One region of the Cellulosimicrobium composti genome, then DNA from elsewhere that is predicted to be linked to it. Evidence: riboswitches for the same ligand, from Rfam matches in the RefSeq annotation. Region 1 holds a riboswitch; each other region holds the start of a gene.
The links. A riboswitch is a leader RNA that binds a small molecule or an ion and turns the genes downstream of it on or off. The one in region 1 is predicted to bind thiamine pyrophosphate.
Positions count from the first base shown of each region.

Region 2: another riboswitch for thiamine pyrophosphate. It lies ahead of thiD (bifunctional hydroxymethylpyrimidine kinase/phosphomethylpyrimidine kinase); the one in region 1 lies ahead of GYH36_RS13615 (ECF transporter S component).
Region 3: another riboswitch for thiamine pyrophosphate. It lies ahead of GYH36_RS13475 (thiamine ABC transporter substrate-binding protein); the one in region 1 lies ahead of GYH36_RS13615 (ECF transporter S component).
Region 4: another riboswitch for thiamine pyrophosphate. It lies ahead of GYH36_RS14895 (TenA family protein); the one in region 1 lies ahead of GYH36_RS13615 (ECF transporter S component).

Region 1 is NZ_JAAFAN010000047.1:4,351-9,193, reverse strand. It holds gene GYH36_RS13625 (Rv2578c family radical SAM protein) at 1-1,381, opposite strand, end outside; gene GYH36_RS13620 (hypothetical protein) at 1,435-1,875, opposite strand; TPP riboswitch at 2,010-2,129, shown strand; gene GYH36_RS13615 (ECF transporter S component) at 2,228-2,926, shown strand; gene GYH36_RS13610 (ABC transporter ATP-binding protein) at 2,919-4,667, shown strand; gene GYH36_RS13605 (energy-coupling factor transporter transmembrane component T family protein) at 4,664-4,843, shown strand, end outside.
Region 2 is NZ_JAAFAN010000026.1:14,511-19,353, forward strand. It holds gene GYH36_RS09385 (DUF4862 family protein) at 1-230, shown strand, start outside; gene GYH36_RS09390 (hypothetical protein) at 243-1,064, opposite strand; gene thiD (bifunctional hydroxymethylpyrimidine kinase/phosphomethylpyrimidine kinase) at 1,125-2,048, opposite strand; TPP riboswitch at 2,041-2,138, opposite strand; gene GYH36_RS09400 (SDR family oxidoreductase) at 2,247-3,134, opposite strand; gene pheT (phenylalanine--tRNA ligase subunit beta) at 3,131-4,843, opposite strand, start outside.
Region 3 is NZ_JAAFAN010000046.1:17,422-22,264, forward strand. It holds gene GYH36_RS13470 (ABC transporter permease) at 1-581, opposite strand, end outside; gene GYH36_RS13475 (thiamine ABC transporter substrate-binding protein) at 578-1,663, opposite strand; TPP riboswitch at 1,742-1,846, opposite strand; gene GYH36_RS13480 (DUF4235 domain-containing protein) at 1,944-2,213, shown strand; gene GYH36_RS13485 (FAD-dependent oxidoreductase) at 2,258-3,433, opposite strand; gene GYH36_RS13490 (hypothetical protein) at 3,529-4,843, shown strand, end outside.
Region 4 is NZ_JAAFAN010000056.1:3,587-8,429, reverse strand. It holds gene GYH36_RS14915 (NAD(P)/FAD-dependent oxidoreductase) at 1-228, shown strand, start outside; tRNA gene GYH36_RS14910 (tRNA-Leu) at 357-433, shown strand; gene GYH36_RS14905 (VOC family protein) at 449-850, opposite strand; gene GYH36_RS14900 (VOC family protein) at 983-1,897, opposite strand; TPP riboswitch at 1,983-2,111, shown strand; gene GYH36_RS14895 (TenA family protein) at 2,102-2,854, shown strand; gene GYH36_RS20095 (helix-turn-helix domain-containing protein) at 2,931-3,383, shown strand; gene GYH36_RS14885 (DUF6882 domain-containing protein) at 3,440-4,396, shown strand; gene GYH36_RS14880 (ClpP family protease) at 4,429-4,843, opposite strand, start outside.

The DNA.
Region 1 (4,843 bases):
CCCAGAGCCACGACCGGTACGCCTTCGAGGCGTAGGTGCCGCGCGCGTAGACGCGCTCGTACCCGGGCACGAGCCGCGGGTGCTCGCGCGCGAGCCACCCCATGTACCACTCGCGCGTGCCGGGCTTGAGGTGCAGGGGCAGCACCGTGACCCCCGTCGCGCCGGCGTCCTTGACGGCGTCGAGCAGGTCGGTGAGCGCGCGCGTCGAGTCGGTGAGCCACGGCAGCACGGGAGCGACCATGACGCCGCACGGCAGGCCGGCCTCGCGGATCGCGCGGATCAGGTCGAGCCGGGCGCGCGGCGTGGGCGTGCCGGGCTCGACGCTCGCCTGGAGCGCGGGGTCGAGGAGGGCCAGGGAGACGCCGATCCCCACCTCGACGCGCGAGGACGCGTCGACGAGGAGCGGGAGGTCGCGGCGCAGGATGGTGCCCTTGGTGAGGATCGACAGCGGGGTGCCGGACCCGGCGAGCGCGTCGATGATGCCGGGCATGAGCCGGTAGCGGCCCTCCGCGCGCTGGTAGGGGTCCGTGTTGGTGCCGAGCGCGACCGGCTCGTGGGCCCAGGAGCGGCGCGCGAGCTCGGCGCGCAGCACCTCGTCCACGTTGACCTTGACGACGACCTCGCGGTCGAAGTCCTCCCCTGCGTCGAGGTCGAGGTACTGGTGGGTCGGGCGGGCGAAGCAGTTGTGGCTCACGACGCCCGCGGCGACGAAGTCGCGCGTGCCGGTGGTGATGTCGACGAGCTCGGTCTCCTCGCCCGGGCCGTCGAGGGCCTCGAGGGAGTCGACCCGCAGCCCGTCGCTGCCCGTCACGTCGCGGCCGTCGAGCACGGCGTCGCCGCCCGCGAGCGCCGCGGCGCCCGGGCCGACGAGCACGTCGCCGAGCGCGAGGTGGGCGCGGTGCCCGGCCCCGCCGACGACGTGGCGCCAGCCGCGCTCGGTGAGGAAGCGGTGGTCGCCGCTCGCGACGAGCCGGGTGCCGTCCGCGAGGGTGACGCGGTAGGCGCGCTTGCGCGTGGTCCAGCGGTCGAGGACGCGCGTGCGCACGTACCGGCGGTAGGCCCCGTGCGGGGCCGTCCCCACGATCTCGTCGCCGACGCGCAGGTCCCCGACGGGGCGCTGGGTGCCGTCGGCGAGCAGGACGGGGGTCTGCGGGTCGAGGCAGTACGAGCACGCGTGGCTGCAGCCCCGGTAGGGGTTGACGGTCCAGCGGAACGGCATGCGCGACATCGCCGGGACCTTGGACAGCGCGCTCCTGGCCGTCACCTCGTGGAACGTGATGCCCGCGAACTCGGGCGTGCGCACGCTGCGCACGAGACCCGCACGCTCCAGCCCCGGGAGCGCGCCGTCGTCCGCGCCGATCGCCTGTCCGTCCCACCGCACCCCGTCATTCGAACAGGTGTTCGAACGAGTGTCAAGGCGCTCGCGCGGTCGGGTCAGCGCGCGTCCTCCTCGACCCACGCCTGGAGCGTCGCGAGGTTCGCGAGCGGGACGAAGTGACCGATCCGGGGGTGGTCCAGCGCCACGCCGACGACCCCGGCCGCGCCGAGCGACGCGACGTAGCCGACGGCGTCCGGCATCGGCACGGCGAGCAGCGGCACCGGCTCGCCCGCCGGGACGACTCCGAGGGCGTGCGCCGCGTCGCGCGCGCGGGTGGCGCTGCTGTAGAGGCAGACCATCGGACCCTGCGGCGCGGCGACCGCGTAGGGTCTCGGCCGGTCGGGCTCGCCACGGGCGACGAAGAACCACGTCGCCAGGCGCGACACCTGTCGCCACAGGGCGACCTGCGCGGTCGTGTCCCCCGGCGCGGCCGCGCGGACCTCGCCGTCGAGGCGGTCCAGCTCGGCGACCGCCGCAGGGTCGTTGTCCGTCGTCATGCGTGCCTCGTCCCGTCGTGTCCCGGCCGTCCGCCGGCGGCGGGGCCCCGGCCACCCTCGCACACGTGCCGCGCGCCGTCCCGCTGCGTGAGACGCGGGTGTCCCCCGCGCGCCCGGCGGGCCTAGGGTCGGGCCGAACGCCCCCGGGGAGCGCACGAGCGCTGAGAGTGCAGGCCGGACACCCGTCCCACCCGCAGACCCGTGGAACCTGATCTGGTTCGTACCAGCGAAGGGAGCAGGGCCGACGTCACCGTCCCCTGCGCGCCGTGCCCGCGCGCCCGGCCGGACGCGCGGGGTGGCGGGCGGCGTCGTCGTGCACCCCTCGACCGGGGGCCCGACGGAGGGAAACCGCATGACCGAGCCCGGCACGACGCCCCCGCCCGCACCGCCCGCCGCGCGGACCCCGGCCACGACCACGACCGCGCCCCCGGCCGCGAGCGCGCCCGACACGAGGGTCCGGCCGCCGGGTGCCGGGGGCCGACGGCGCGGGCCGACGCTGCACGAGACGGTGCTCGTCGCGGTCCTCGGCGTGGTCTTCGGCTTCGTCTACTGGGCGTTCGTGCAGCTCTGGGCACCGCTGCAGATCCTCATGGGCCCGCTCGCGGACCTCGCGGCGAACGTGCTCGCGGGCGCATGGATCGTCGTCGGTCCGCTCGCCACCTACATCGTGCGCCGGCCGGGCGTGGGCGTCCTCGCCGAGACGCTCGCGGCGCTCGTGGAGGTCGTCTTCCTCGCCTCGCCCGCAGGACCGCTGCTCCTCCTCGTGGGGCTCGTCCAGGGCGCCGGCGCCGAGCTCCCCTTCGCGCTCACCCGCTACCGCCGGTTCGGGTGGGGCGTCTTCGTCGCGTCGGGCGTGAGCGCGGCGCTCGTCACGTTCGCGTTCAACGCGGTCCGCCTCGGCTGGCTCGGCCAGGACCTCGCGATGCTGCGCCTGGGCGTCCAGATCGTCTCGTGCGTGGTGCTGTGCGGGCTCGCGGCGCGCCTGCTCGGCGACGCGCTCGCACGCACCGGCGCGCTCGACGCCTTCGCGATCGGCGCGACCCGTGACTGACGGGTCCCGCGCGCCCCACGCCGTCGAGGCCGCGCACCTGGACGTGGCCCTCGGCCACCGCGCGCGCCCGGTGCTCCACGACGTCGACGTCGTCGTGCCCGCCGGCACGTCCCTGCTCGTCGTCGGCCCCTCCGGGTCGGGGAAGTCGACGCTCGTGCGCGCGCTCGTCGGCGTCGTCCCGCACACCCTGCCCGGCGTGGTGCGCGGCCACCTGCGCGTCGCGGGCACCGACCCGCGCGAGACGACGCCGGCCGCGCTCGCCGCGCACGTCGGCCTCGTGCAGCAGCGCCCGGGCGACCAGCTCTGCCTGGCGCGCGTGGACGACGAGCTGCGGTTCGCGCTCGAGAACCGCGGCACCGACCCGGCCACCGTGGACGCGCGCTCGACCGCGGCCCTGGAGTCCGCCGGGGCCGCCCACCTCCGCGACGGGCCGACGCACGCCCTGTCCGGGGGCGAGGCGCAGCGGGTCGCCCTCGCCGCGGCGCTCGTCGCCGACCCGGGGCTCGTGGTGCTCGACGAGCCGACGGCGCTCCTCGACCCGGCCGCCGCGCACGACGTCGGCACCCTCGTCGCCGGGCTCGCCCGGCCCACGACGCCGGTCGGTGGGTCCGACCAGCGGGACCCGGCGGGGCGGGCCCGCTCCGTCGTGCTCGTCGAGCACCGGCTCGACGAGCTCGGCACGCTGCCCGCGGCGACGCTCGCGCTCGACCGCGGCGGTCGCGTGCTCGCGCACGGCCCGACCGAGCGCGTGCTGCGCGAGCACGCCGGCGCGCTCGCCGCGCTCGGGTGCCGGCTCCCGCTCGCGGTCCGGCTCGAGCACGCGGGCGCGCCCGCGCCCCTCGGCGACCCCGCGACCGACGTCTGGCTCGTCGACCTCGCCCGGGGCACGCCCGCACGACGGGCCGGTCCCGCGCACGGGCCGGTGCTCCTGCGCGCACGGGGCCTGGGCGTGCTGCGCGGTGCGCCGGGCCGCCGCCGGCGCGGGGCACGACCCGTGGTGCGCGACGTCGACCTCGACGTGCGGGCGGGAGAGCTGCTCGCCGTCGTCGGGCCGAACGGCGGCGGCAAGTCGACGCTCCTGCGCGGCCTCGCCGGACTGGAGCGCACGACGGGAGTCGTCACCACGGACGCCGGGTCCGTCGCCCTGGTGCTCCAGGACCCCGAGCACCAGCTCCTGGCGCGCACCGTGCGCGAGGAGGTCGCGTGGTCCGCGCGGCGCGCGCGCCGTCCGGACGTCGAGGCGCGCACAGCACGGGCCCTCGAGCGGTTCGGCCTCGCCCACGTCGCCGACGAGAGCCCCTACCGGCTCTCCGGCGGCGAGCAGCGACGCCTGTCCCTCGCGGCCGCGACCGTGCTCGACCCGCCCGTCCTCCTCGCCGACGAGCCGACGTCCGGGCTCGACCGCACCCAGGCCGCCGCCGTCGCGCGCGCCCTGCGGGACCGGGCCGACGCGGGCGGTGCCGTGGTCGTCGTCACGCACGACCTCGCGCTCGCCGCCGCGGTCGCCGACCGCCTGGCCGTCGTCGTCGACGGCCGCCTCGCCGCCGTCGCCCCGCCGCCCCACGTCCTCGCCGACGACGCGCTGCGGGCCCGGGCCGGGCTGCGCCTGCCACCCCTGCTCGCGTGGTGGTCGCGCGTCGGCCGCGCCCGCGGCGTCGACCCCGGGGCGCTCGTGCGCGCGCTCGACGCCGCCACCGACGCGGCGACGGTGCCCGCCGCCTTCGCGGGGTCGCCCCCGTGACCGCTGCCCGCCCGACCCCGCTCGAGCGGTGGAACCCGACCGTCAAGCTCGCGACGGTGCTCGTCCTGTCGACCGGCGCGCTGCTCGTCACCGACCCCGTCACGCCCGCCGTCGGGTGGGCGCTCACGGTCGTCGCGCTGCTCGCGCTCGGCCGGGTGCGCGTGCGCGCGCTCGCC
Region 2 (4,843 bases), on a different contig from region 1:
TGCCCGGCTCCGACGAGTCGATCCTCGGCCCGGACGAGGTGCGGGCGTTCCTCGTGGCGTGCGGCCCGGTCCCCGTCGTCGGGGCGAAGGTCACGACCCGCCCGCTCGACGCGTCCCCCGCGCAGCGCCTCGCCGTCGCGCGCGCGACCGTCGCGGTCGTGCGCGCCGCCCTCGCCGACGTCGAGCCCGCCTGGTCGGCGGGCGTCCGGGAGGTCCCCCAGGGGGTGTGACGCCTGCCGGCGTCAGCGGCGCGGGGTCGCGGGCGCGGCGCGGCCCAGCACGCGCGTGTCGGGGAGCAGGACCCCGCACGCGCCGAGCGCGGCACCCCACGCCGCGCACGCGACCCCGCCCACCGTCCCGAGGCTCGCGAGGTGCTCCGGGTAGAGCACCGAGCACGCGCCGAGGGACACGGCCACGAGCGCGGGCGGCACCACCCCGGCGCGCCACCGCGCGGCGCCGCCCGCGTGCACGACGGCGACGGCGAGCGCGCACGCCGCGAGCGCGAGCCCGAGCCCCGCCTGCATCGGCAGGTGCTGGAGGCCCCACGTCTCGTCGTCGGGCTCGCCCGCCGCGGCCGCGCGCAGCACGGCGACCGCGTAGGCGACCGCGCCGCCCAGGCCCGCGAGCGCGAGCCCGGCGAGCGCGGGGTGCACCGCCCGGGGCGTGACGCGCGCGGGGCGCAGGTCCTGCCGTGCGAGGACGGCGGGGACGAGCGCGGACGCCGCGAGCCCGAGGGCGGGCAGGAGCTGCCCGAACGCGCCCGCCACGAGCCCGGCGAGCGCGACGGCAGCACCCGTCACGAGCACCCCCTGCAGCAGCACCGTCGCGCGGGGCCGGACGGCCCATGCGAGGAGCGGGAACATGGCGAGGCCCGTGTAGAGCAGGCCCCAGCCCGCCTCCACCAGGTAGTGCCGGGCGAACCGCTCGTCCTGCAGCACGACGGTCGCGAGGTCGACGAGGCCGAAGAAGAGGACGCCCCAGAACAGCGCCGCCACGACGGCGACGGCGCGCGCGGCGAGCAGGCGGCCGCGCGACGGGGCCGGAGCACCGAGGTCGTTCGTCATGGAGGACGGTGTAGCACCGGCGCGCCCGGCGCGCCACCGTCGCGAGCCCGTCCGGCGGTGCTAGCCGCCGACGGGCGCGGCCACGGCGTGCAGGTGGTCCACGGGACCGCGCCCGCTCCCGACGCGCAGCGCCGCACCCGCGCGCAGGGCGCCCGTGAGCCACGCCTTCGCGTCGCGCGCCGCGTCCTCCCAGCTCGCGCGGCGCGGGCGCAGGGCCGCGAGCGCCGCGGAGAGGGAGCACCCGGTGCCGTGCGTGTGCGGGGTGTCGACGCGCTCGGCGTCGAACGTCGTCACGCGCACGTCGTCCGCGACCGGGACGACGAGCGCGTCGGGCGAGGCGCCGCCCGTGAGGTGCCCGCCCTTGAGCAGCACGCCGGCGCCGCTCGCCCGGGCGTACGCGGCCGCCTGCGCGAGCGCGTCGTCCCAGGTCGTGGCAGCGGGGCGGCGGGTCAGCACCCCGAGCTCGGGCAGGTTGGGCGTGACGACGTCCGCGCGCGTCGCGAGGTCGCGCACCGCGTCCTCGGCGCCCTCGTCGAGCAGCCGGTGGCCCGACGTCGCGACCATGACCGGGTCGAGCACGACCCAGGGCCGCGGCGCGCCGGTGCGTGCGCGCTCGGCGACGAGCGCGTCCAGCCACGAGGCGATCGTGCGACCGTTCGCCGCGTCGGCGACCATGCCGATCTTCACCGCGTCGACGTGCACGTCGTCGGAGACGGCGTCGAGCTGCTCGCGCAGGAACCCCGGGCCGGGCACGTGCACCGACCGGACGCCGTGCGTGTTCTGCGCGACGAGCGCCGTCGTGACGGCCATGCCGTACGCGCCGTGCGCGCAGAACGCCTTGAGGTCGGCCTGGATGCCCGCCCCGCCGGTCGGGTCCGTCCCGGCGACCGAGAGCACGCGCGGGCGCGAGGGCGCGTCGTCGGAGGTCGCGCTCCCGGGTCCGGGCGCGACGGCGGGGGTGACGGAGGGCACGGTGAGCGGCATCGGCGGACATCCCTTCGCTGGTACGAGCCAGAGCAGGTTCGACGGGTGTGATCTCAGCCCCGCGTGCGCGGGGCACCCCGTGTCGGTCACCGCATCCTACGACGCCGCGCGCCGGCCCCGGCAGGGTGCCCGTGACGCGGCGGAGCCCGCCCCGGCGTCGCCGGGACGGGCTCCGCCCACGTCCTGCTGTCGCGCCCCTCAGCGCGCCGGGAGCGCGCCCGGCATCGGGTCGTCGTCGCCCCAGCGCGTGACGCGCAGGCGTCGCCCGTCCTGGCCGGGGACCGCGCGCCCGTCGCGCTCCCCCGCCACGAGCGCCGCCCGCAGCGACTGCGGCGAGTCGTGCGTGACGCGCACGAACGCGCCGGAGAACGCGTCGAGCTCGCCCGCCGCGATCGCGACTACCATCTCGACCGTGCGCTCCACGGGCGTCCACTCGGTGCGGCCCTCGTGCATGGTCATCGACGCGGTCATGTCGGTCTGCACCACGCCCGGCGAGACCTCGAACGTGCGCAGGCCGCGGTCGAACCCGGACCGGTGCAGGTTCGCGCCGATCCGCAGGAGCGCCGTCTTGCTCGCGTTGTACGCGCTCGCGCCGTCCATGTCGTGCGAGCCCGCGCCGCTGTTGAGGTCGACGACGCGGCCCCCGCCCCGGGCGAGCATGCCCGGCACGACCGCACGCGCGAGGAGGAACGGCCCGCGGACGTTCGTCTCGACGATCGCCCACCACTCGTCGGGGTCCGCCTCCCACAGCGGCACCTCGGCGTCGACGCGGCCCGCGTTGTTGACGAGGAGGTCGACGCCGCCGAGGGCGTCCTCCGCCGCGCGCACCGCGGCGGCGACCGCGCCGGCGTCCGTGACGTCCGCCGTCACGACGACGGCGCGACCGGCCGCGCCGTCCCGCTCGCCGAGCGCGGCGATCTCCGCGGCGACCCCGGCGAGACGGTCGGCGTCGCGCGCGAGGAGCGCGACGTCGAGGCCGGCCGCGGCGAGCCCGACGGCGATCGCGCGGCCGATGCCGCGGGACGCGCCCGTGACGAGCGCGGTCCGGGCGGGCGCGACGGCGCCCGCGGGGCCCGGCCCGCTCATGCGCGCAGCTCCGCGCCGACCCGCTCGCGCGCGGCGGTGACGGCGCCCTCGCGGACGCGCGCGACGTCGTCCGCGGTGAGGGTGCGGTCCGCGGCACGCAGCCGCAGCGAGAACGCGAGCGACTTGCGCCCGGCGCCCACCTGCTCGCCCGTGAAGACGTCGAACAGCGCGACCTCCTCGGCCAGCCCGCCGGCGCCCTCGACGATCGCCGCCCGCAGCGACTCCGCGGTCACCGACTCGTCGACGACGAACGCGAGGTCCTCCTTCGCCGCGGGGAAGCCCGAGACGGGCGTCGCCTGCACGGGCGCGTCGGACGCGCCCGCGACGAGCGCCGAGAGATCGACCTCGAACGCGACCGTCCGCGCCGGCAGGCCGACGTTCTCGAGCACCTTGGGGTGCAGCTCGCCCGCGTGCCCGACGACGGTCCCGTCCGCGAGCTCGAGGCGCGCGCACCGCCCGGGGTGGAACGGCGCGCGCCCGGTGTCGGCGACGACGCCGACCTCCGCGCCGGCGCGCGCGGCGACCCGGCGGGCCGCCCCGAGCGCGTCGGTCCAGTCAGCGGCGCGGCCCGGGCCCCACCAGCCGGCGCGCTCCCGACGGCCCACGAGGACCCCCGCGACGTGCCGGGGCTGCGCCGGGAGCGCGGCGTCGATCGCGGCCAGCTCGTCGTCGCCCGGACGCACGCCGCCGGGGAGCGACGGCGCGGCCGGCGCGCCGGGGCGCGGGTGCGTGACGAGACCGACCTCGAACAGCGCGACGTCCGTGAGACCGCGGCCGACGTTGCGGCGCGTGGTCTCCAGGAGCGTGCTCAGCACGTCGGTGCGCAGGAGCGGGCGGTCGTCCGCGAGCGGGTTGACGAGGCGTAGCGCGCGGCGACGCTCGTCGTCCGCGGGGATGCGCAGCGCGTCGAGCTCGGCGGCACCCACGAACGGGTAGCTCAGCGTCTCGACGAAACCGTCCTCGGCGAGCGCCCGCGCGACGGACCGGCGCACGCGCTGCTCGCGCGTGAGGCCACGACCACCCGGGGCCGCGGGCAGCAGCGACGGGATCTCGTCGTAGCCGACGAGTCGCGCGACCTCCTCGACGAGCTCGGCCGGCTCCGTGAGGTCGGGCCGCCACGACGGCGGCGTCACGACGAGCACGCCCGTCGCGTCGACGTCGTCGGCCTCGACCGTGCACCCGATCGCGCCGAGCGTGCCGACGACCTGCTCGAGCGTGTACGGCACGCCGACGAGACGCTCGGCCTCGCCCACGGGGAGGCGGATCGCGGCGGGCGGCGTCACGCGGTCGAGGTCGCTCACCGCGGGGTCGGCGGTCCCGCCCCCGAGCTCGACGAGCAGGTCGACGACGCGCTGCGCCGCGACCGCGGGCAGGAGCGGGTCCACGCCGCGCTCGAACCGCTTGGCCGCCTCGCTCGACAGCTTGTGGCGGCGCGAGGTGCGCGCGACCGACACCTGGTCGAAGTGCGCGGCCTCGACGAGGACCGCCGTCGTCGTCGGGCCGACCTCGGACGACGCGCCCCCCATGACGCCCGCGAGGCCCAGCACGCGCGACCCGCGCGCGCCGTCGGGGCTGTCCGTGATGATCAGGTCCTCGGGGTCGAGCGCGCGGTCGACGTCGTCGAGCGTCGTGAGCCGCTCGCCGGGCGCCGCGCGACGCACGACGACCGGCGCGGCGACCTTGTCGAGGTCGTACGCGTGCAGCGGCTG
Region 3 (4,843 bases), on a different contig from region 1:
GTCACGGTGCGGAACGCGCGCCACGGCGTCGCGCCGAGGGCACGCGCGGCCTGCTCGGCCCGCGGGTCGAGGTGCTCCCAGAGCCCGCCGACCGTGCGCACCACGACGGAGTAGTTGAAGAACACGAGCGCGACGACGATCGCCGCGAACGTCTCGTCGAGCCCGAGGATCCCGAGCGGGCCGCCCTGCACGAGCAGCGACCGGAACGCGACGCCCACGACCACCGTCGGCAGCACGAACGGGACCGTGACGACCGCGCGCAGGACCCGCCGCCCGGGGAACCGGCACCGGTACAGCACGTACGCGCCGGGCACGCCCAGCAGGAGCGAGAACGCCGTGCCGAGCACCGCCTGCCACAGCGTGAGCCCGAGGATGCGCCACGTGCGCGGCTGCGAGAACACCTCCGCGAACCCCGACAGGTCGAGCCCGCCGCTCTCCCCGACGAACCCGCGCGCCACGAGCGTGACCACCGGCCACGCGAAGAACACCCCGAGGAACGCCAGCGGCACCGCCGCCGCGAGACCCCACAGCACCCCGCGCCCGAGACCTCCCCCGGCCGCGGGGCGTGCCTGCGCCGTCAGTCGACGACCGTCGCCGTCCACGCCTTGATCCACTCGTCGCGGTGCGCCGAGACGTCCTCGGGCGCGACCTCGAACGGCTCGTCGGCGAGCGGCGCGAACTCGGCCCAGCCGTCGGGGAGCGCGACGGAGTCGTCGGCGGGGTACATGTACATCTGCCCGGGGACGTCGGCCTGGAACGGCTCGCTCACGAGGAAGTCGAGGAGCTGCTGCGCGCCCTCGGGGTTCTTCGCGTTCGCGAGCACGCCCGCGTACTCGACCTGGCGGAAGCACGTGTCGAGCAGCGCCCCCGTGGTCGAGGCGGTGCCGTCCTCGGTGAGCGTGAACGCGGGCGACGTCGAGTACGACAGCACCAGAGGGCGCGGGCCGGCGCCCTCGGAGCCGGAGAAGTCGACGTAGTAGGCGTCCGACCAGCCGTCGACGACCTTCACGCCGTTGGCGCGCAGGTCGGCCCAGTAGTCCTCGAACCCGTCCTCGCCGAACGCGCCCACGGTCGCGAGGAGGAACGCGAGCCCGGGCGAGGACGTGGCCGGGTTGGTCACCACGAGGAGGTCCTCGTACTCGGGCCTCGTGAGGTCGTCGAGCGTGACGGGCTCGGGGACGCCGGCCTCGTCGAACCACGCGTGGTCCACGTTGACGCACACGTCGCCGAGGTCGATCGCGGTGAGCTCGCCGCCGTCGCCGACGGCGTAGGACGCGGCGGAGTCCGAGAGTCCCGCCGGGGTGTACGGGTCGAGGACGCCCTCGTCGATCGCGCGCGACGCGAACGTGTTGTCGATCCCGAAGACCACGTCGCCGAGCGGCGACTCCTTCGTGAGGATCAGCTGGTTGACGAGCGCGCCGCCGTCGCCGGGCGCGACCTGCTCCACGGTGAGCCCGCTCTCCTCCTCGAACGCGGCGAGCACCTCGTCGCTCACGGCGAACGAGTCGTGCGTCACCAGGGTCACCGTGCCGCCCGACGACGCGTCGTCGCCACCCGCGGCGTCGTCGCCGCCGCTGCACGCCGCCAGGGCGAGGAGGGCGAGGGTCGTGGCGGCCCCGGTCGCGAGGGTGCGTCGGCGGGTGCCGGTGGTCGTGCGCTGCATGTGTCCTCCCAGGACGTTCAGGAGGGGTCCACCGGCCCGCGCGGCCGCCGTCGGAGCGCGGAGGACCGCACGAGCAGGTGATCGAGATTCCCGACTTCCTCCACCGGTGCTAACCGGATCAGGTTCGAGGGTCTGCGGTGGTCCGCACTCTCAGCTCCTCCAGGAGCTCCCCTGTCGTTCACGTCGAGCCTACACCGCGGCCCGGCACGCGCGGCGTGGCCGGTGCGGGACGACTACGGTGGTGCGCAGCACACCGTCGCCCCTGACCTGGAGGATCGCCGTGGCAGACACCGAGGACCAGACCCTGGCCGTGAAGGTCGGCACCGTCGCGCTGACGTTCGCCGCGGGCTGGGCCGCGCAGAAGCTCGTCACGTTCGTCTGGGCCAAGGTGACCGGGCACGACGCCCCGAAGGACCTCGACGACGAGGAGGTCGGCATCGTCTCGGCCGTGACGTTCGCGGCCGTCGCCGCGGGCGTCGGCGTCCTCGCGCGCCGGTTCGCGGGCAAGGAGGCCAAGCGCGTCGTCGCCCGCCTCGCCTCGCGCGCGTAGCGTCGTCGCCCCTCCTCGCCACCCGGCGGCGGTCCGCGCCGCCGTCAGGGCACCGGGGCCGCGGGTTCGGGCGGGGTCCAGCCCATCGCCGCCCGGGAGCCGCGCTCGATCGCGGCCGCGGGCGTGAGCCGCATGAGCCCGTTGCGCACCGTCTGGCGCCACCCGCCGCCGAGGTGGGCGCCGAACCGGCCCGACGCGACCGACGCCCGCGCGAGCGCCCGGCACCGAGGCCGACGTGCGGCGTCGTACCCGACGAGGGCGGGCGCGAGCCGCCCGCCGGCGGCGACGGGCGACCCGACGAGCAGGCCGACGCACAGCCCGTCCTCGAGCGCGGTGGCCGCGCCCTGACCCATCGTCGGCAGGGTGCCGTGCGCGGCGTCGCCGGCGAGGACCACCCGCCCGGACGCGTAGCGCGGGACGCCGCGGGGCAGGTGGTGCACGTCGTGACGCAGCACCACGTCGGGCGGCGTCGCGGCGAGGACGTCGCGCACCGGCTCCGCCCACCCGTCGAACCGTGCCCGCGCGGCGGCGAGCTCGTCGCGCAGCCGCGTGCGCTCGGGCATCGCGACGTACCCGTACCAGTACGTCTCGTCCGCGGCCACGCGCAGCACGCCGAACTCCGCGTGCGGCCCCCAGTACTGCCGCAGCGCGACGTCGCCGTACGCGCCGGGGACGACCGCGCGCCAGCTCGCGTACCCGCTGTGCACGGGCCGCACGGCGGGGAACAGGACCGAGCGGACGGCGCTGCGCATCCCGTCGGCGCCGACGACGAGGTCCGCCTCGCGCCCGGCCACGACGGCCGGCCGACCCTCGGGGTCGCCCGGGTCCAGCGCCTCGACGGGGGTGCCGGTGACGACCTCGACACCGAGGTCCGCAGCCCGTCGCCGCAGGGCGGCGTGGAGCCGACGACGGTGCACGCCGACGAGAGCGACCGACGCCCGCATCTCCGACGTGTCCGGCAGCGCGAGGATCGGGCGCCCGTGCAGGTCCCACGTGCCGCCCGCCCACGTGGCGTACCCGAGTGCGGCGACGTCGTCGTCGTCGAACCCGAGCCCGCGGAAGGCCGCGACGGCGTTGCGCGACATGGCGAACCCCGCCCCGACCTCGCCGGCCTCGGCCGCACGCTCGAGCACGGTGACGTCCCAGCCCGTGCGCGCGAGCGAGACGGCGGAGGTCAGGCCGGCGATCCCGGCGCCGACGACGATCGCGTGACGTGTCATGAGGCGATCCTCCCGCGCGCGACGCCGCCGGGGCCAGGGGGACGCCCGGCCCGCCGGGTGCGGACGTCCCCGGTCGCGCGGGTACCCTGGCGCGCGTGACGGCCCCCACGGCGACCACCCAGAGCCCGACGCCGGGCACCCGGGACACGGTGCTGCGCGCGGGTCTGCGCGTGCTCGCCGACACCGGCCGGCTGCTCGCCCGGCACTGGCCCGCGCTCGTCGCCGTCGCGGTCGTCGCGGAGGTGCTGCACGAGCTCGCGCTGCGCGCCGCGCTCGCGGTCGCGCCGTCGTCCGGCGTGCTCGGACTCCTCGTGCTGTGCTTCTCCCCGCTCGCGACGGTCGTCGGGATCGTCGTCATGCTGCACGTGCTGCGCCGCGAGCCGCGGTCCGGGCGCGACCGGCTGGAGGCCCGCACGCTGCTCGGCTCGATCGCGTCGGTGCTCGTCCCGTACCTCGTCATCTACGAGTTCTACGGCGGACTGACGTCCGACTGGCAGACGTACGTCGACTCGGCGGCGCTCGACCACGCGTTCGCCGCCGGGTCGGGGATCCGGACGGCCAGCCCGATCCCCGAGGGGTTCGGGGTCACCGTCCTCGCCGTCGTCGCCGGCGCGCTCCTGGCACGCACGCTCCTCGACCGCCTCGCGAGGCGCCTCGACCGCCGCGTCGCCTCGTCCGGCTCCGACGCCCGGCACAGCGCGCGCTCGGCCGCCGTGCGCATCGTGGCGGGCTACTGCGAGGTCGTGTGGATCGTCGTCGGCGCGTTCACCGTGACCGCCGTCGTGGGCCGGGTGCGCGAGTGGTGGGGCACGCGGGTCGTCGTCGTCGAGGTCGGCGCGTGGTGGGACGGCGTCGTCGCGCGCGTCGACGCGCTGCGGCCGCTCGTCGACGCCCTCGGTCCCGCGACGTCGCTCCTCGTGGCGGGCGTCGTCACGGGCCTCGTCGTCCCGCTCGCGTGGCTCACGCTCGGGACGATCGTCTACGGCGTCGAGGCGATCGACGTCGTCGACCCCGCGCACGCGACCGTCCCGGGGACGACGCCCGCAGACCGCGCGACGCGCGTCGTCGACCGGTTCAACCGCACGCTCGGCGACCGGGGCGCGCGGCGGGCCTGGGAGCTCATGCTCGACCCGGGCCGCCGGTTCGGCGGGCTCGTCGGCGCGCTCGGCATGCTGTGGCGCAGCCGCTGGGGCGCGGTGCTGCTGTTCTGCGTCGCGTTCGCGCTCCTGACGCTCGGCGAGCAGGTCGTCCTCACGGTCGCGCAGGCCGTCGTCGGGCAGCCCGGGATCGTCGCGTGGCGCGCGCTCGTCGACCCGCTCGGGATCGTCTCGACCGTCGTCGTCCAGGTGCTCACCACCGCGCTGCTCGCGGCCGCCGCCGACGCGCTGCTCGCGAACCTCGGGCTCCCGT
Region 4 (4,843 bases), on a different contig from region 1:
AAGATCCGCATCTTCATCGGCTGGATGGGCCAGTTCCTCATGGGCCGCGAGCTCGTCTCGCTCGGCTCGCTGCACGACCCGCGCGCCGAGTTCCGCGCCGCGTCCGTGCCGCCCAAGAAGGACGGCGAGCCGGTCAAGCAGACCGCGCAGGGGTCGGCCGCAGCCGCCGAGTCCGGCGCGGGCACGGTCGACGCGGACGACCGGACGCCTGCCGCCAAGGCGTCCTGACCGCACGCCGGGACTCCCGGCGTCCTGCCCGACGACGAGGGGCGAGCCGCACGCGCGGCTCGCCCCTCGTCGTTCCCCGGCTCCGGTCGGCGGCCGGGGCCGAGCACGTCGCGGTAGATTCGGCGCGCGCCCCCATGGCCCAACTGGCAGAGGCAGCCGGCTTAAACCCGGCGTGTTCCGGGTTCGAGTCCCGGTGGGGGCACCACGAGCCGGTGCCGCGCTACGAGAGCCCTGTCGGCCCCTCGGGCTCGGCGGGCGGCGTCGCCGCCTGGCCGAGGACGACGACCGTGCCGTCCGGGTCCTGCACGCGCGCGACGCGTTCGCCCCAGGGCTGGTCCGTCGGCGGCTCGAGCACGGGGACGCCCGCGGCGGCGAGGTGCTCGACGGCGCGGTCGCAGTCGTCGACGTAGACCCACAGCGCGGTGCGCGGCACGCCCGCGGGCGCCGTGCCGTCGTCGAGGCCGATCCCGAGCGGCGACCCGCCCACGTGCACGCTCACGTAGACGGGCGGCCCGTCGTCGGGAAAGGCGTACTCGACCGTCCCGCGCAGCAGGTCGCGGTAGAAGCCGAGCGACCGCTCGACGTCGGCGACGGTCAGGATCGGGAAGAGGCTGCGGAACATGGCGTCGCTCCTCGGTGCACGCTGCGGAACCTCCCCCATGGTGCGCGCCGGACGGCCGGACCGCCCTCCGAGCGGCCGCGACCGACGGGCGGGCCGTCAGGTGCCGGCCCGGCCCGACGGGCGGCCCGGCGCTCAGCGCGCGAGGAGCTCGTCGGTCGTCGTGCCGGGCAGGGACAGCGTGACGCGCGTGCCCCACGGGTCGTGCACGACGACCGAGCGACCGTCGTCGGCGTGCTGCAGCCCGCGGCTGCGCAGGCGCGCGACGAGGGCGTCGAGGTCCTCGCGGCCGGGCACGGTGATCGCGACGTCCCCGAGCCCGAGGCTCGCGGCCCGCGGCCCGGCGCCCGCGCTGTTCCAGACGTTCATCGCGACGTGGTGGTGGTAGCCGCCGGCGGACGCGAACAGGGCGCCGCTGTACCCGCTCAGCGTCGCCTCGAACCCGAGGGCGTCGACGTAGAAGTCGCGCGCCGTCGCGACGTCGCCCACCTGGAGGTGCACGTGGCCGACGCGCCCGGCGAGCGACGGGCCGGCGTCGTACGCGTCCTGGGTGAGGTGGGAGCGCAGGTAGGCGTTCGGGTCGAGGAACGTCGTGGTCATGAGGATCTGGCCGCGCTCGCGCACCCACGTCTCGCGCGGGCGGTCCGTGTAGAGCTCGACGCCGTTGCCCTCGGGGTCGGTGAAGTAGAACGCCTCGCTGACGAGGTGGTCGCTCGACCCGACGAAGGAGCCGCGGCGGTCCTGCGCGGCGCGGTAGACGGTCGCGGCGAGGCTCGGTGCGTCGTCGAAGAGGAACGCCGTGTGGAACAGCCCGGCCTGGCGCGGGTCGACGGGCGGCAGGCCCGGGGTGTGGACGAGGCGCAGCATCGGCGTCGTGCCGCGGCCGAGCACGCGGTGCACCTCGGTGCCGCGCGTGCGCTCCTCGAGCGGCGCGAGCGCGAACGCGCCCGTGTAGTAGGACGTCATCTGCTCGAGGTCGCCGACGCGCAGCGTGACGGCGTCCATGCTCGTGGACGGTGACAGGGACCGGTCGGTCGGGGTGCTCGTCATGGTGGCTCCAACTGTTGTCGCTACAACTATATTCCCACACTCGCGAGCGTGCTCCCGACGCGCGCCCGTCCTTGCTAGGGTCGCCCCGAACCACGCGGGGTGTCCCGTCCGGGCGTGCGCCCGGGCCGAGGGACTGAGACGAGCGGTACGGCCGCCCGGACCCGTCGAACCTGATCTCGCTAGCACGAGCGGAGGAACGTGGGCATGACGACGCCTGCTGCCATCACCCGGACCCCTGTCCTCGCGGACGACCCGACCGCGCTCGTCCGGCCCGGGGAGGGCGGCTTCACGGCCGGCCTCGCCCGCCGGTACGCGCCCCTCTTCGACGCCTTCTACGACCACCCGTTCCTCGCCGGCCTGCGCGACGGGTCCGTCGACCCGGCGGCCGTGCGGCACTACGTGGGCCAGGACCACCAGTACCTCACGGCCTACCTGCGCTGCTACGGGCTCGGCATGGCCCTCGCGCCCGACCGGTCGTGGGCGCAGTACTTCCACGACAAGGCGGGGTTCCTCCTCGACGACGAGTCCCACGCGCACCACGCGATGTGCGACTTCCTCGGGGTGACGTACGAGGAGGCGCAGACGGACCGCCTCGCCCCGAGCGCGCAGGCGTACGTCGACCACATGCTCGCCGCCGGCCGTGACTCGCTCGGCGTCCTCCTCGCGGCGCTCCTGCCGTGCCCGTGGACCTACATCTGGTCCGCCCGGCGGTTCTGGCTCGCCGAGCGTGCGACGACACCGGGCGCGATCGGGGACGACCACCCCCTCGCCGGCTGGTGGGCGTTCTACGCCGCCGAGCGGACCGAGGGCGTCCTCGCGGACCTGCGCGCGCGCCTCGACGCGCTCGCCGCGGACGCGGGCGAGGCCGAGCGCGCCCGCATGGAGCGCGCGTTCGAGCAGAGCTGCCGCCACGAGACCCGGTTCTGGCAGATGGCCTGGTCGCTCGAGGACTGGTGACGGCGCCGCTTACGCCAGGAGCAGATCCGCGCCCGGGGGCCTCGGCACCCGGGCGCGGCGCGGGTAGCGTGACCGCATGGACGTGACGAGCGCCACGGCGGCGACCCACCGTTCCCGCGGCGACGGGCGGCCGGAGCCGCTCCTGCGGCACGTCATCGGCGGCATCCTGCGGCGGGCGCGGCGCGCGCAGGGACGCACGCTCGTCGACGTCGCGGCCGCCGCGCGCGTGTCCACCGCGTACCTCTCGGAGATCGAGCGCGGTCGCAAGGAGGCCTCCTCGGAGGTGCTCGCCGCGGTGTGCGGCGCGCTCGGCCTGCGGCTCGTCGACCTCGTGGCGCGCACGGGGGAGGAGCTGCGGCCGGTCGCGCCCGTGCGCGTCCTGTCCGCGGTCCGCGAGCGCGGCGCGCTCTCCGCGCCCCGGCACCCCGCCCCCGTGGGCGAGCCGGTGCGCGACCTGCCCGTCGCGCGCGCCGTGCGCACGCTGCCGTCAGGCGCGCGCACCCCGGACGCCCTCCTCGTCGCCGCCTGACCCGGACGGCGTGTCGCGCCGGGTCCGGAGGTGCGACGCGCGGTTACGGTCGGTCCATGACGGAGCCGCAGACCGACGGCGCGGCGGCGCCGGGCGCGCCGACCCTCCAGGACCTCGTCGACGAGGCCGCGTTCGTCTCGCACGAGCACCAGCTCCACCTCGCGGACCTCCACGGCGACGACGCCTGGAACGCCGACCTGGTCGCGGGCACGCTGACGTTCACCGCGCCCGACGGCGGGACGACGACGTGCCGGGTCCAGTTCCTCGGCACCGCGGCACCAGGTCCGGGGACCTGGATGTGGGCGTGGAACAACGTCAACGGCTTCCCCGACGCCGTGCTCGACGCCGCCGAGCGGACCCGTGCGACCGGGCTCCGCGAGGCCGAGGAACCCGAGCACCCGCTCACCGACGACCTGCCGTACCGCTACACGCTCGCGGCGAAGGCGGTGACCCGGTCCTGGACCCACTACAGCGCGCCCGTCGGGGGCGGGACGCGCGCGTGGCTCCTCGTCGAGCACGACGACCTCGTCCTGCCCGCACCCACCGTGCCGCGGGTCGTGCGCACGCTCAGCGAGGGCCTGCTCTCCACGACGGTCGTCGACCACCGGCGCGCCCTCGCGTCCTACGCGTCGGTGCGCGGCCTCGAGACGTCGCAGGACGTGGCCGGGTCGGTGACGCTCGTCGTGCCCGACGGGACGGTGACCGTGAGCTTCGACGACGCCGGACGCCTCGCCGGCATCGCGGCGTCGTCGTCCCCGGCTTCCGGACCGGAGCCCGAGACAGAGCTCGATCCCGCACCGGAGCCTGCGGTCGAGCCGGCACCCGTGGCCGCGCCCGAGCCCGAGGCCGCTCCCGAGCCTGGGCCGGAGCCTGAGACGCCTCGGCCCACGACGCCGGACGCCGGCCCCGCGCCCGAGGAGCCGACCCCCGGCCCCGCGGCGGACGCCGTCGTCGACCCGCCCGCCGACCGGCCGGAGCCGCGCCGCCGGTCGTGGTTCCGGCGGCGCGGGTAGACCTCCGCGCCGAGCGCGTCACGACCTGGGCGTCACGCCGCCGTGGCGAGCTTGCGCGACGTCACGACGGCGTCGGCGATCCCGTACTCGACGGCCTGGCGCGCGGTGAGCACGAGGTCGCGGTCGGTGTCGGCGCGCAGGCGCTCGACGGTCTGGCCCGTGTGCCGCGACAGGACCTCCTCCGTCTCCGAGCGGATGCGCAGGATCTCCTCCGCCTGGATCGACAGGTCGGAGATGGTGCCCTCGCCGCCGCCGGACGGCTGGTGCAGCAGGACGCGCGAGTGCTCGAGCACGAACCGCTTGCCCGGCGTCCCCGCCGCGAGCAGCACGGCGGCGGCCGAGGCGGCCTGGCCCATGCAGATGGTCGAGACGTCGCAGCGGACGAACTGCATCGTGTCGTAGATCGCCATGAGCGCGGTCGCGGAGCCGCCCGGGGAGTTGATGTAC